DNA from 2 places in the Pseudoalteromonas sp. SG43-1 genome. Region 2 is predicted to be linked to the other one. Evidence: predicted binding sites of a transcription regulator. Region 2 holds the regulator's gene; the other holds the start of a gene.
What was found. The regulator LexA, encoded in region 2, represses DNA repair genes until DNA is damaged. The targets are predictions, from matches to a motif close to TACTGTATNNNNATACAGTA.

Region 1 (7,921 bases), on a different contig from region 2:
GAGTCGATTAGGTTACCGCCACTTGGTAAATGGTGAAGGCGTGAAACAGTTGTTGTGTGCTGGCCTAGGCCGCTGTTTTCAGATACTTCTTTAGTTAATATTTCAGCGTTAGGTAATACAGTATTAACGAGGGTGGATTTACCCACACCACTTTGGCCAACAAAAATGTTATTTTTACCAACAAGTACTTCTTTTAATTCATCAATACCATTGCCCGATATATTACTAACAAGGAGTACTTGGTAATCAAGTTTACGATAGATATCGAGAACTTTTTGTATTTCGCTAAGACCTGCGTCATCAATTAAATCTATTTTATTGAGTACTAAAATTGGCTCAATACCCATATCTTCACAGGCTATTAAATAGCGGTCGATAATACTTGGGGTAAACTCAGGTAATACCGCCGATACCATGAGTATTTGATCAATGTTAGCCGCAATAACTTTTACGCCGTCGTAAAAGTCAGGGCGGGTAAGTTGCGAGCGACGCTCTTGCGTGGCTTCAATTACTCCGGCTAAATCACCTTCACTTACTTTGGCACGGCGAAACAATACCTCATCACCACACACTAAATTTGACACGGTACGTCGTATATTACAACGAAGTACATCGCCATTTTCAGTTTCGACATCGGCGTGTTGGCCAAAACGACTGATCACAATTGCGCTCTCGACCTGACCTAAATTATCGGTTTGCCACTCTTGCGCGCCTTTTTTAGCTGGTCTTGAGTCTGCGCTATTAATGCGCTTTTGGTGGTTGGCCTTGATCTGACGCGATTGGCCTTTACTTAATTTTTTCTGTTTTGCCACTGGAGGCCTATAACCTTAGTTAAATGTCGCTTTTCCTAAAAAAAGCTTTAGCTCGACGGTTGATGCTAATATGATATATCGAAATGCGTTGGATCTAAAGGAAAGCACCGCTTAGGTAATTATGACTATTAATAAATCAAATTTAATTTGGCTCGATCTTGAAATGACAGGACTCGAACCAGAGACCGATAAAATACTCGAAATTGCGACGGTTGTCACTGACGCAGACCTGAATATATTAGCTGAAGGGCCAACCATAGCTATTCATCAAAGTGATGAATTACTAAATGGTATGGACGAGTGGTGTACTACGCAGCATGGTAAGTCGGGTTTAACAGCGCGCTGTAAAGCAAGTACATTCGATGAAGAGTATGCCGTGGCACAAACGTTAGATTTTTTAAAACAGTGGGTGCCTGCAGGTGTATCACCAATGTGTGGTAATTCAATTGGGCAAGACCGCCGCTTTATGAATAAATACATGCGTGAACTTGAAGATTTTTTTCATTACCGCAATCTTGACGTGAGTACTATTAAAGAATTAGCACGTCGCTGGAAACCCGAAGTGCTTGCAAAAGTGAATAAAAAAGGCTCGCACCTTGCTTTGGATGACATTAAAGATTCGATTATGGAATTAAAAGTCTATAGAGAAAATTTCTTTAATTTGTAAAAAACACTTGCAAACACATCTGATTATTGTAGAATCCTGCCCCGCTCAAGACGATAACCCACGCGGGGTTAGTGTGTTTGAGTTGTTTTTATTGTGGTCGTTTTACATCCATAATTAAAATGCGGTACTAGCTCAGTTGCTAGAATGTTGAACGCGACCCGTCGCGCACCAACGTAAAATAACTGAAGAAATAAAAAATGCGGTACTAGCTCAGTTGCTAGAATGTTGAAAGCGACCTGTCGCGCACCAACGTAAAATAACTGAAGAAATAAAAAATGCGGTACTAGCTCAGTTGGTAGAGCGCGACCTTGCCAAGGTCGAGGTCACGAGTTCGAGCCTCGTGTACCGCTCCAATTTCTAACCAAAAGAAATTGTAGTGTTGAATGAAAATATAATGCGGTACTAGCTCAGTTGGTAGAGCGCGACCTTGCCAAGGTCGAGGTCACGAGTTCGAGCCTCGTGTACCGCTCCAATTTCTAACCAAAAGAAATTGTAGTGATAGTAAATTTAGTTATGCGGTACTAGCTCAGTTGGTAGAGCGCGACCTTGCCAAGGTCGAGGTCACGAGTTCGAGCCTCGTGTACCGCTCCAATCTTTTTATATCCTTTCAAAATTCTCTGTATTAAAAATCATAAATAAAATTATAATTTAAAATCTCTCTTATCTACTTTATTCTTTGTGCAATATTCAGCATTAAAGTTTTGGTTGTTAGAAATTATTACTTCGCGCGCCTAAGATTTACGTCTATAGAGTGGCGTATTTTGAATCTATGAGGGTATGGCTGAAGAAAAACAGAGGTTAACATTTTAAACCGAGAAGCTTGAGTTAAAAAAGCTCCCCCTGAATAGTTGCTATAACTCGTCTAGAGCCACCAGAATCACGATGTTCACCTAAATAAATACCTTGCCATGTACCTAACGCTAAATAACCATTTGAAATAGGAATACTTAACTCGCAGCCTAACGTACTGGTTTTTATGTGTGCAGGCATGTCGTCGTCACCTTCATAATCGTGGCGATAATAAGGCTGACGCTCAGGAACGAATTTATTGAAATGGCTCTCCATGTCCATACGAACAGTGGGGTCTGCATTTTCGTTTATTGTAAGGCTCGCTGAGGTATGCTGAATAAATAAATGCAACAAACCAACTTTATAACTCGCCAGTTCAGGCAGCTGAGACAATATTTCATCATCAATTATATGAAAACCTCGCGGGCGAGGCTTTAATGTAATTTGCTTTTGCTGCCAACTCATAGTTTATCGAAACTAACTTCAATGTTTGCATTACCAGCATCACAGCTAAATGGCATGATGATTTTTTTACCTTGGCTTTTGTGAGTAATTGTATGACCCTTACCCGATACCACAATAGGCGTTGCCATATCAAAGTCGAAGCCTTTCTCGCCAAGTAAATTTTTAGCACCACCTGTTACCATGTTGGTTATTTCGCCAACCATATCAGTAACTTCTTCATCTATAGCATCAGGGCGTTCGCCAAGCATACGCTCCATGATGGTTAATGCTAGTTCTTCATCAAATGTTATTGAAAATGATCCTCGCGTTTGCGGGCCAACCATCCCAATCAAACCTGATACATCACCACAGGCTATCTCATCAGTTTTAATGCGAGGTTTACCTGGCTTCAATTGAGTTTGAGCCATAGTGCTCAAAACATTAATTAAAGAAGATAAAAAAGGATTGATGAATTCTACATTCATAGTGGCTACTCTTAAATTTGTTCTGTGAAATGACTATATAGTTTGAGTATAGTCACTAAGGATAACTTTGAAGGATTATGATGCTCTGCAAGATTCACATTTACCATGTGCTTCTATTGTCTGCCCTGATACAACAAACCCACCTTCGGCAGCTAAATTATTTAGCTCATGCGAAATTACACTCGAGTGTAATTCTTTGACAAAACCACAGGTATCGCAAATTAACAATTGTACTGGGTGTATATGATCAAAATGATGACACAGCATAAATGCATTTGTGCTTTCAATTTTATGAATAAAACCTAGCTCAGCTAAAAAGTCTAATGCACGATAAATAGTTGCAGGTTTAGCACCCGTTTCAGTTATTTTTAATTGCTCAAGCAAATCGTATGCACCAACACCACCTTGTGCGCTGGCTAATAGGCGAAATACTTTCTCGCGGATAGGCGTAAAACGCGCGCCACGGTTGTCACAAACTTGTTTTGCTTTACTTACGAGTGATTCTATATTCATCATTACTCTTATCCTTATGCTACCGTGATATACTAACATACTGTGTTGTAGTTGCAGCGTTTTTATTAAGCGCTTTTTACCTAGGAAACCCAGTAATGCACGAACTATTAGCTATATTTATTTTCTTTTTTGCGGTTATTGACCCCATTGGTACTGTACCTGTATTTATTGCAGTCACACGTGGTGATGATGAGAAATTTAAACGTAAAGTTATATATAAAGCGGTAGGCGTATCTGCATTAGTGCTCTTATTTTTTGTACTTGCAGGTGAGCAATTACTTAACGCAATTGAAATCCCACTTTCGGCTTTTCAAATAGCCGGCGGAATCATATTACTTATTTTTGCGCTTTCAATGATATTTGGTGAAAGTAAACCTGAAGCCGAAATTAAAAGTGTGCGCGATAGTACTGAAACCGCTATTTTTCCGTTAGCGATTCCATCTATTGCGAGCCCAGGCGCTATGTTAGGCGCCGTATTAATGACTCGTAATGAAGAGTATACCTGGGTTGAGCAGTTACTAACGTCTTCAATGATGCTTGCTGTATTAGCGGTTGTACTGGTTTTGTTATTGCTTGCAACGCATGTACATAAATTAATTGGTGACAGTGGTGCAAGTATAATAAGTAGAATTATGGGGCTTATTTTAAGCTCGGTTGCGGTTACCAATATTTTAAATGGCATAGCCCATTATTTTGGCTTGCAGGTTTTCTCTTAACATTGATGCTCGCTAGGCTTTTGTGTAAAATGCAGCGCCTTTTAAGCTGTGCTTAATAACTTTAATACCCTGAGGTTTGCTTTGAATAAATGTACTTTGGATAGACGCTTTTCTGTGGCCCCAATGCTTGATTGGACTGATAAGTAAGCATTTAAAGGGTTTTGGTAGTGCGGGGGTGCCCATTGGGGGCTCAATATATCAGGCACCGAATTTCAGTCACCCTAACAAATTACTCGTTCTATGCAATCTAATCGACTGGCCAACAACACCTTCAACGTTGTATTCATCATGCTCAGTTATTTTTACCGCTGGGTGATCGGGGTTAGCAGATAACAGCCGGTTGTTTTTTAAGTCGGCTATTTTACAAACGAACAGTCCATTTAAAGCAGCTACGATTACATCGCCGTGTTTAACCGTTGCGGCCCTATCAATAATCAATAAATCCCCGCTGAAAATACCAACCCCTTCCATACTGTTGCCACTGGCACGGCCAATAAAAGTAGCGTCAGTTATAAGGCTATTATCTAAATCGCTTTCTAGCTCTTTTATGCCTGGGCCCACATCAACATTAGAATCAACCATCAAACAACCCTATTTATAAAAATAATTTAAATTAATTTTAGCCCTATTTAAGCCAATATTAAAAAAATGTTCGGAAGATTTTTTTAATTTCAACAAAATACGTAAGTTATTGCCACCTCTAAAAGTTAAGTCGATTTCGCCCAATTTTACACTACAAAATGGTGTAAATATTTACACCAATAAAGCCTTTTAAATCAATTTGTTCGAAAGTTTTAACTGGTTACTTATACAGTATTATTTATTGCTATTATCATTTTTATCATTACAATGAAATTGACTCCTAAACAGAGCTCTTTTAACAAAAAAAGGATTAAGTTATGAACAAGCAACACGTAAACGGAAAATCAGTACTTTTATCAGCGCAGGTAAGTGGTGGTGAAGATACTCAGGACAATGGCGGCGGTGGCGGTGGGGTAGAGCCACCAAAATTAAACTAAGCCAGCACAAATCATTAACCAGCATTATTGCTGGTTAATTACACCACCAAGGAAAACACATGATTGATTTTATAACTGCTACAGACTGGACAATAAGAGCGCTAGAAGTGCTTATTATTCTTTATTTGCTAGTAACGCTTAACAAGCACCGCCTGGCGTTATTTTTTGGTGGTAAAAGTAATTTAAAATCAATTGATGATCACACAATGCATTCATGCTTTATTGCTGCACTTACAGTGATGGTGTTTCACTTTGTAAGCTCAAGCCTAGCTCAATACATAATTACAATAGAAATGAGCAAGCTAGCACTAAGGCAGTTTTTTTACTTCACCATGTTTAGTTGCTCTATGGCATTTGTCATAGCGTTATTCTTTATGCATAACATTAGAGGTTGCACGTTCTCAACAACTGCGCGGCTTTGCTTATACCTTGCATTAGCTCAATCGGTTGTGCAACTAATACAATTTATCATGCGTGGCCTGCTAGATAGCAGCATGCTGTCACCCGCTTATAGCTTTAGTGTGGTGGCACTTAACCTATTATCGCTCGGCGTAGTTGCTATTTACCCAGCTAAAAAATTTACTGGCCTACTAACAAAAGAGGGAATTTAAATGCCGTTACTCATAGTTATGTTTATCTGTTTAACAATGGCCTTGTGTATAACTGGGGTCGCAATAGTGCGCGGCCAAAACACAACAGGCATAGAAACTGCGCTGAAACATAAAATAAAGCACTACATGCCAGAGGGAACAGTAGCCCAACAAGACGATTACGGTGTAGCCTACTCAATAGTAATGGACTTAGGTGCAGCAATAGAGCAGCCAGATAACTGGGATAAAATAGAATCGATTAGTGTAGGGCACAAGCGTGTAACCAACTTTAGAAACCAAGCACTTAAAAAGCCAACCAACTTACCACCCGCACAAGAACGTCCCATATTCAAACTTGTTAAATAACCCGCTAAGGCGGGTTATTAAATTAAGCCTACCCTCTTTAATAGTCCCTTTTCTTTTTTAGGCACTTCGTGTTTGTTAAATAAATCTTTGTAGCCAAAGTCATGCAGACTTGCAAAAGCAATTTCTCTAACAGGTATAGCAACTAAAAACTTATCTACATCAACGGTTCCTTCATTGTTAATTATATAATTTACTACAGGTATGTAGTCAGTAACAATTTCTAACCTTAGTTCTTCAGTGCATCTGTAGCCACTTTTCAAAGGTAAAACCATGATGTCATTTTGATTTTTTGCACCAGATATTATATATCCAATATAAACCTTTCTATTAGTAAGAGTAAAAGCAATGGGTAAACCATATTCACAGCTTTCAAAATATATTGACGTGAACTCAGGAGTGTCATCTGTATCAGATAATTTTCTAAAAGCTCCTCTATTTACAGTATCTAAGTCACTCCAAGTTATCAGCATTGCTAGTCGAGCAAGCATAAAGGGTATAAAAAAAGATAAATTAATAGCGAATATAGAAATCTGAGTGAAGTTTACAAACCAAACAGGAGGAGTAATTGAAGGAGCAATAGTTTTAAAAAAAATAGTAAGCGAAGAGGCCAAGATATTTGAGTTTAACACTTCATCATTATAAGAAAAAAAATATCCAAGTATTATGGCAGAAAGTAAAAACAGGCCTCCGCCTGTGGCTGCAGACGTAAAAAATGTATGATAACCATTAGATTTGTTAAATCGGATATAAGTAAAATGACATCTTTTTTGGTAAATGTAGCCAGCAATAGAAACTAGCAGAATAAAAACAATTGTAGGCTTGACCATAAAAATCCTTTTGATAAAAAAAAAGAGCTATTAAGCTCTTTTTTCTTCAGCAGACAATCTCAGTTGTCGCTTAACTTCTGTGCTATCTCTAAACGATTCCATATCAACTTTAAATGATAGGTTCTTACCAATTATCAATTTGATTTGATCATTTTTGCTTTCTTCTACACCAGGTGCAAAAATATTAGCAAGATAAATTCTTAATTGTTCCAACATAAAGCCTCCTTAGTAGATGCTAACAATGGACTTACACATTTATACAAATATACATTTGTTTAAATGTTTACCGTGTAATAAATATAACTGACGGTATCGTCACTTACAACAAAACTGTTGTTTTGAATTGCCGTGAATTGCCTTGAATTGCCGTGAATCGCCATGCGTAGCGCGCCAGCGCTACATAGAATATTTAGTTATATATCTCTGTGTTTTTAGTGGAAAAATATGAATTCAATACATTTTTAATACTTAACTAATACTTTTTTAATATTTATCGTATTCGATTATGGTTCACCTTGTTAAAACATGAACGATAAATTAATGTATATACCTACACATATTATGGAAAATAAAAGGAATAAATATGATCAAGGTCGGAACTTGGGTGCTCGGGGTGTTATCACTTATATCAGTAATAATGTATTTTGATTTAGGCGATCGTATATCAGGTGTAATTTGTATGTTTGCCGCTGG
Region 2 (7,921 bases):
TAGCGTTAGATTAAGGTCATTATATGCATGCATGTACTCCTCAACTTGCAGCCCTAAAAAGCAAACACCCAGTAAAATAGTAGCACCTAAAAAAACCTTAAGTGGAGTACGTTTATTGTTTTCCATCGCTACGTGGGCAAAATGTAAAGTAACTGAGGAAGTAAGCAGTATTAAGGTATTTATAAGTGGTAAGCCTTGCCAGCCCATAGCCTGAGTAGTTTCGCCAGCAGGTGTTGAAACTAGCGGCCAAACAGCTTCAAAAGTTGGCCATAAAACCTCGTTAGTCATTGCATTATTGCCTGCACCTCCAAGCCAAGGTACCGACAATACCCGTGCATAAAAAAGCGCACCAAAAAAGGCCATAAAAAACATAACTTCAGAAAAAATAAACCAGCTCATACCTTGTCTAAAAGAGCGATCCATTTGTGCTGAGTACAAACCTTGGTCCGATTCACTAATTACATTTTTAAACCAGCTAAACAACATATACACAAGCACAGCAATACCGGCATAAAGCAGATAAACCCCGCTACCACCTTCTTTACCTACACTCATAACAGTCAAGCCTGCCCCTACTGCAATAAAAAACAATGCAACTGCACCTACAATAGGCCACGGGCTTTGCTCAGGTACGTAATAATGCTCATATTCTTGATTCATTTTATTTACTCCTAGTTTCACACTAGTTTAAAAAGCTAGTTATTACTTGCCACCAGCTGTTCACTAATATCAAATACGGTATAAGATAAAGTTAATTCTTCAATGTCGCTTGGCAATGCGGTATCAACATAAAAAAGTAATTTAAATTCAAGCTCTTCCCCTGCTTTTAGAGGTTGCTGATCAAAGCAAAAACAAGCTATTTTATGTAAATACTTTGCCGCTTTACCTGGCGAGACTGATGGTACAGCCTGCATTACTTTATCTAGATTGCTGTTATTTTTAGCACTAAACATTACTTCACGCATTGCACCGGGTTTTACCACTACACTGTATTCTTTTGATTTAACTTTAAACGGTGCACCACTTTGTGCGTGAGTAGTAAAGCTAACGCCAACTTCTCGGTTTTGTACTATTTGTGTACTTTGCTCTGCTTGCTCAAGCGAAGGCTTTCCATTAAGCCCTGTTACATCACAAAACACGTCATACAAAGGTACTAAAGCAAAGGCAAAGGCAAACATGCCTATGCAAATAAGTACCAAACGTTTGAGTAGCGGTGCATGTGTCATTACTTAATAACCGGCGGCGTAGAAAAAGTATGATATGGCGCTGGAGAGTCAACTTCCCACTCAAGGCCTTCTGCCCCTTCCCATACTTTTGCAGGCACTTTATCACCGCCACGCGCGCATTTAATTACCACAGCTACAAACAACAATTGCGATAAACCAAAGGCAAACCCACCAATACTTATGATTGCGTTAAAGTCGGCAAATTGAAGAGCGTAATCGGGAATTCGACGCGGCATACCAGCAAGCCCTACAAAATGCATAGGAAAAAACAGTACGTTCACGCTCACCAGCGATAGCCAAAAATGCCATTTAGCCAATGTGATATTAAACATATTGCCCGTCCACTTGGGCAGCCAGTAATAAGCCCCCGCCATTATCGAAAATACAGCCCCTGTTACTAATACATAATGAAAGTGCGCCACTACAAAATAAGTATCGTGATATTGAAAATCAGCAGGTGTAATTGCCAGCATCAATCCCGAAAAACCACCCAAGGTAAACAGCACAATAAACGCAATACTAAAAAGCATTGGCACTTCAAAAGTTATTGAGCCTTTCCACATTGTGGCAACCCAATTAAATACTTTTACTCCTGTAGGTACCGATATAAGCATGGTCGCGTACATAAAAAACAACTCGCCAGCGACCGGCATCCCAGTGGTAAACATATGATGAGCCCATACAATAAAGCTCAATAGTGCTATGGAGGATGTGGCGTATACCATTGAGGCATAGCCAAAAAGTTTTTTACGAGAAAAGGTAGGTACTATTGTAGATATAATGCCAAAGGCAGGAAGAATCATAATGTATACTTCGGGGTGACCAAAAAACCAAAAAATGTGTTGGAACATCACCGGGTCGCCACCGCCTGCGGCATCAAAAAAGCTGGTCGCAAAATACTTATCGGTAAGTACCATAGTGACAGCCCCTGCAAGCACTGGCATTACGGCTATTAATAAAAAGGCAGTAATTAACCACGTCCATACAAATAATGGCAACTTCATCCATGTCATGCCTGGGGCACGTAAGTTCACTATGGTTACAATCACATTGATTGCGCCCATTATTGAGCTAATTCCCATAATATGTACGGCAAATACAAACAATGCAGTATTATCATTACTGTATGTTGTGGACAGTGGTGCATAAAAAGTCCAACCAAATGCAGGCCCCCCACCAGGCATAAATAACGATGCCAATAGGATTAGAAACGCAAACGGTAAAATCCAAAAGCTCCAGTTATTCATTCTTGGCAATGCCATATCTGGCGCGCCAATCATGAGTGGTATCATCCAGTTAGCAAGGCCTGTAAAGGCGGGCATAACCGCACCAAACACCATAATTAAACCATGCACTGTGGTCATTTGATTAAAAAAGTGAGGGTCGACCAACTGTAAACCTGGTTGAAATAATTCAGCTCTGATCACCATGGCCATTGCGCCACCAATTAAGAACATGGTCAGCGAAAAAATTAAATATAAACTACCTATATCTTTATGATTAGTTGTGTAAAGCCAGCGTTTAAAACCTTTAGCTGGGTGATGAGCATGATGAGCTTCATTGGCGTTAGGTTGTTCTACTATGCTACTCATTAGTTCGCCTCCACTTTGGCATCAAGTGCCGTCTGTATTTGACTCGGTTGAATAACATCACCCGTATCATTACCCCACGCATTACGTTTATAAGTAATAACCGCAGCTAATTGCTTTATAGATAACTGCTTGGCAAAAGCTTGCATTGCCGTACCGGGTCGTCCATGGATAACTACATCAATGTGATCTTTTATATCGCCAAGCACTATCGGGCTGCCTTTAAGTGCAGGAAATACGCCCGGTAACCCCAAGCCAGTAGGTTGATGACATGCAGCACAATTAGCCATATATACTTGTTCGCCTAAAGTCATTAATTCTTCTTTTGGGAGGGTTTTATCAAGTAATGCGGCATCTGCTAATGCTGCTTTTTGTTTAGCCTGCTTTGCATCTGTAAGCCATGTTTTAAAATCAGCCTCAGATTTAGCGACCACCACAACGGGCATAAAGCCATGGTCTTTACCACACAACTCAGCACATTGGCCTCGGTAAGTACCTTCTTCGTTTATGTTCGTCCATGTTTCGTTTATAAAGCCGGGGTTCGCATCTTTTTTAACTGCAAAATCAGGTACCCACCAAGAGTGAATAACATCGTCAGAAGTCATTAAAAATCGTACTTTTTGATTTATTGGCAGTACAAGAGGCTTATCAACCTCAAGTAAGTAGTTAGGATTTTTATCTGCAAGATTCGCGATTTCATCTTGCGGGGTAGATAAAATAGAGTAGAACTCTACATCTTCGCCCATATATTCATAATGCCATTTCCATTGCGAACCCGTAATTTTAATAGTGAGATCAGCTTTGCTGGCATCTTCCATTGCAATTAGGGTTTTAGTGGCTGGTACTGCCATAGCAATTAAAATAACAAACGGAATTGCAGTCCAAAGTATTTCTACTTTAGTGCTTTCGTGAAATTGGGCAGGTACAGCCCCTTTAGATTTACGGTGATGAATAAGTGCCCAAAACATAATTGCGAACACTATCACCCCAATCACACAACATATTATAAATATGGTCATGTGCAGCTGATATACATTATTGCTTATATCGGTTACGCCTTTGCGCATATTGTATTGGCTGTTAGCCAAAACTGGGTGCGAAAAAACACATAATATAAGCCACAAGGTAGAGGTCAGTTTACCCATGTGACGGCTCCTTTGATGCTATTGCGAATGCAAAGCGAAGAGGCATACGGCTTAAACGCCAATTCGTTATTTTTATTTTTTTAGCCAATCTTATTTAATATTGATTGGTTTTGCTGCGCCAACAACGAGTTTGTGTATATTGTGTGTTCTCAAAACTAAAAAGCTGTGAGTTATTATTAGCTCAGCACATTAACAATTAGCTAAAAAACGAACAACAAGCAAGTTTTAGTATAAAAAACAATCAGGTGATATTGAATAATTAAAAAAAATCGGTAATCAACTGGGCAACAGGAAGTTCAAAATATGAGCAAAACAAAGGGGTTTAACGCATTCGGAGGGGGAAAATATAAGTGCAAAAAAGTTTACAGCTTAAATAGTCAGTGGGCTGTTTACGCCCTTTTTTTAGTACAAATTCTAAAACAAAAATGCGTACTAATTAGTACGCATTTATAAAACTGCTTGTTTAAAAGCTATTTTTAAAGTCACATCCAATCAGCGTTTCTTATAACGCCAACGGCTAAGCCTTCAATATTAAAAGACTCATTCTCAAGATCTACTTCAATAGAGTCAAAATCGTCGTTTTCAGCATGAAGTAATACTTTACGACCCGCTTTCTCAAGACGTTTTACAGTTACGTCTTCGTCTAGGCGAGCAACAACAACTTGTCCATTTTCAGCGGTTTGAGTACGATGTACAGCAAGTAAATCACCATCCATAATACCAATATCTTTCATGCTCATACCGTTAACGCGTAGTAAAAAATCTGCAGCCGGTTTAAACATTAATGGATCGATTTTGCAGTGACTTTCAACGTGCTCTTGCGCCAAAATAGGTGAACCAGCAGCAACACGCCCTATAAGCGGTAAACCTAATTGTTCTGGCTCTTCTTCTTCAATTAATTGAATACCACGGCTTGCACCTGGTTTCATTTTAATTGCGCCTTTTTTAGCAAGTGCTTTTAAATGTTCTTCAGCAGCATTGGCACTTTTAAAACCTAATGTTTGCGCTATTTCAGCACGTGTAGGAGGCATACCAGTGTCTTTAATAAAAACTTTAATTAGTTCGAGTATTTGAGCTTGGCGGTTCGTTAATGGTCGCATACAACTGGTTTTCCATACAGTACATTTAACTGTGAGTATATACAGTTAAATAAAAATCGCAAATTTAAATTAAGCCTTAAAATAGCTAAAGTAATTTCACTTGTGTACATTTCAAGGATATAACTAAAGCTAAGTTTATAAATGATTAAAAATGCAAAGGAGACATTATGAGTATTTGGTACCAGCCCATCACCTTAGAGCTGTGCAAGCAGTTAGAGCAAGGCGTTAATGGCCAAGGAACATTAATGAAAACTATGGGGATAGAAGTCACAGAAATTGGCGATGATTATTTGGTTGCCACAATGCCGGCAATTCCTGAGCATCATAACCCGATGGGGATGGTACACGGCGGTGCTAACGTTGTACTTGCCGAAACAGTTGCCAGCTATGCCGCTAACTTTGTTGTCGATTTTACTAAATTTTACTGTGTAGGGCAGGAGATTAGCGCAAGTCATTTAAAAGCATCTCGCAACGGCACTTTAACAGCCACGGCTAGAGCATTTCATATAGGTAAACGTAGTTCAGTATGGGAAATAAAAATTACAAATAGCCGCAATGAGCTGTGCTGCGTATCAAAAATGACCGCAGCAGTCGTAGAGCGAAGATAGTTACTTTTCGATTGGGTAAATGGTAATTTCCATACCCGCACCAATCGCAGATATACGCAATAATGTATCTGCATCTAAGGCTTGATTAAAGCACTTAGGAGAAGTCCCTGATTCAAAACCAATATCAAACGTTCTACGTGAACAGCTTAACCATTGCTTTAGCGCGTTACGCGAACACGATTCAATAAGCTCACATATATGGTTTATGGCTTTATCAGGTGTGCTCACCTCACCTGTAGCTTCAATACGCGCTAGTTGACGGTATTCGTCTTTGTCATAATGTAAAATCGTCGCGACTTTTTTCAAGTCCGCCACTAGCAAACTAATATCTTGCTTTGATTCAAGCTCAAGATCTACATTTAAAAATTGAATTTCCGACATCGTTTCGTATTTATCCTCTAATAATTTCATTGCAAACTTTAACGCAGTTTTACCGTTATACCAAATCAACTATGCTCTATTAACCACTTTATATGGATATTTCGCAGCTTTTAAGTATTTTTTAGCATTTAAAGCTGGCTGGATATAAAACATTCAGCTCAATTAAACAGATAAGTCATGTTAGGAATTTAAGTGTAATCTTTTTTATTTTTAAATGATTACAGTAAGCTATAGTTTAAACTGCGACAAAATGTCGCAGTAACTTATCCCATTGATGTAATAAACTAGCTTCTAAAAATAATAAGACTAAAACATGAATAAAAAAATATTTAAACATGCTCGCAAGTTACATAAATGGTTAGGATATTTATTAGCACTACAAATTTTAGCATGGTTACTAGGTGGTTTAATTATGAGTGCAATCCCTCTTGATAAAGTTCATGGGGAGCATCTTGCAACACGTACTCTTAATAACCCATTTACGCAGGCTGATTATGTTGCCTCCCTTGACGATATTGCCTCTCAGGTGGTTAATCCAACACAAATAATTTTTGAGAACTTCTTAACTACACCACTTATTACTGTCTTTAGTAATAACGAGCAGCAAAGCTTCAATGGAATAACAGGCCGACCATTTGAACCGCCAACTAAAATACAAATTACCGCAAATGCTAAAGCACACTTACTTATTGACGCTCAAGTAACAAGCGCTGTACTACTAAAGCAAGGTATGCGAGAAGTTGGATATAAAACCAATGTTTGGCAGGTACAATTTGACGACACATTTAACACAACACTGTACTTGTCAGAAAATAACGGCAAAGTTGTTACCGTTCGCAGCACGCTATGGCGAATATTCGACTTTTTTTGGATGTTACATATTATGGATTACGATGAGCGAGAGGATTTTAATAATCCACTGCTTATTAGCTTTTCAGCAACCAGTGTACTTTTTTGTTTAAGTGGAATATTACTACTTATACAAAATATACGACTAAAACGATTTATCCGAATTAAAAATAAGAATAAATCAAAGTAGTCATATTGGTTTTTGAGAGCTAGCGCCCACTTATCAAAGAGTAAATAAGCCTAGGGCTTATTTTATTCCAAGTGCTTAAATCGACTCAAATGTCGCTTTAACATTTCGTTTTCGAAAATCAACTCATCACGCTCATCCAGCAATTGTAAAACTAAAGCTATTGCCGACCAATCTAACGAAAAGTCATGTTGGATGCGGGCCGCTTTTTTAACTAAGGTCACTGCAGATACCGTAAATTGCCACTGCGTAACATGATCCCCCTCAATTGGAACCGCAATATTATGCTCAACTAGCTCATATAAAATTGCTTCGCTAATATCACTGCTCAAACATAGCTCTTTGCTAGTAAGTAAATCGTCTTTTTGTGTCACGATAATTTGCATTATGGCTTGCTCCAGTTATTACGGGGATCAAAGTGAGCTTTTTTGGCTAATTCTTCCCACAGTTTTTTACTGGCATCATCAACAGATGTTGGATTAACAATTTTAAGCACAGCAAATAAATTACCTTTAGCTTTTTTACTCATTAATCCCTTACCTTTAATACGCAAGCGTTGACCAGACTGACTATTAGAAGGAATAGTTAATTGGATGTTTCCTGTCAACGTAGGTAAATTTAGCTTTGTACCAAGAGCCGCTTCCCATGGTGCAAGAGGGACAACTATATTTAGGTTATGACCTTCAACATCAAATAATGGGTGAGGCACTAAACTAATTTGTAAATACAAGTCGCCATTTTGCCCATTAGCTGACCCTAATCCGCCTTGCCCTTTTAGTCGAATTCGCTCGCCATTTACTGAGCCTGCAGGAATTTTCACTTTAAGTGATTTTTTA

Region 1: a site for LexA is predicted at 5,223-5,242, ahead of H5159_RS01110 (LexA family transcriptional regulator). Genes of this name have one in related genera too.

Annotation. Positions count from the first base shown of each region.
Region 1 is NZ_JACJFD010000001.1:253,496-261,416, forward strand. Features, by position in the region: gene rsgA (small ribosomal subunit biogenesis GTPase RsgA) at 1-812, opposite strand, end outside; gene orn (oligoribonuclease) at 934-1,479, shown strand; tRNA gene H5159_RS01075 (tRNA-Gly) at 1,757-1,832, shown strand; tRNA gene H5159_RS01080 (tRNA-Gly) at 1,876-1,951, shown strand; tRNA gene H5159_RS01085 (tRNA-Gly) at 1,995-2,070, shown strand; gene H5159_RS01090 (secondary thiamine-phosphate synthase enzyme YjbQ) at 2,305-2,733, opposite strand; gene H5159_RS01095 (chemotaxis protein CheX) at 2,730-3,197, opposite strand; gene H5159_RS01100 (transcriptional repressor) at 3,273-3,710, opposite strand; gene H5159_RS01105 (MarC family protein) at 3,806-4,426, shown strand; gene H5159_RS01110 (LexA family transcriptional regulator) at 4,643-5,008, opposite strand; gene H5159_RS01115 (hypothetical protein) at 5,505-6,056, shown strand; gene H5159_RS01120 (hypothetical protein) at 6,057-6,401, shown strand; gene H5159_RS01125 (hypothetical protein) at 6,419-7,228, opposite strand; gene H5159_RS01130 (hypothetical protein) at 7,259-7,444, opposite strand; gene H5159_RS01135 (hypothetical protein) at 7,812-7,921, shown strand, end outside.
Region 2 is NZ_JACJFD010000020.1:11,692-19,612, reverse strand. Features, by position in the region: gene H5159_RS13950 (cytochrome c oxidase subunit 3) at 1-660, opposite strand, end outside; gene H5159_RS13945 (cytochrome c oxidase assembly protein) at 696-1,226, opposite strand; gene ctaD (cytochrome c oxidase subunit I) at 1,226-2,818, opposite strand; gene coxB (cytochrome c oxidase subunit II) at 2,818-3,960, opposite strand; gene lexA (transcriptional repressor LexA) at 4,443-5,060, opposite strand; gene H5159_RS13925 (PaaI family thioesterase) at 5,228-5,668, shown strand; gene H5159_RS13920 (hypothetical protein) at 5,669-6,049, opposite strand; gene H5159_RS13915 (hypothetical protein) at 6,363-7,088, shown strand; gene H5159_RS13910 (chaperone modulator CbpM) at 7,151-7,471, opposite strand; gene H5159_RS13905 (DnaJ C-terminal domain-containing protein) at 7,471-7,921, opposite strand, start outside.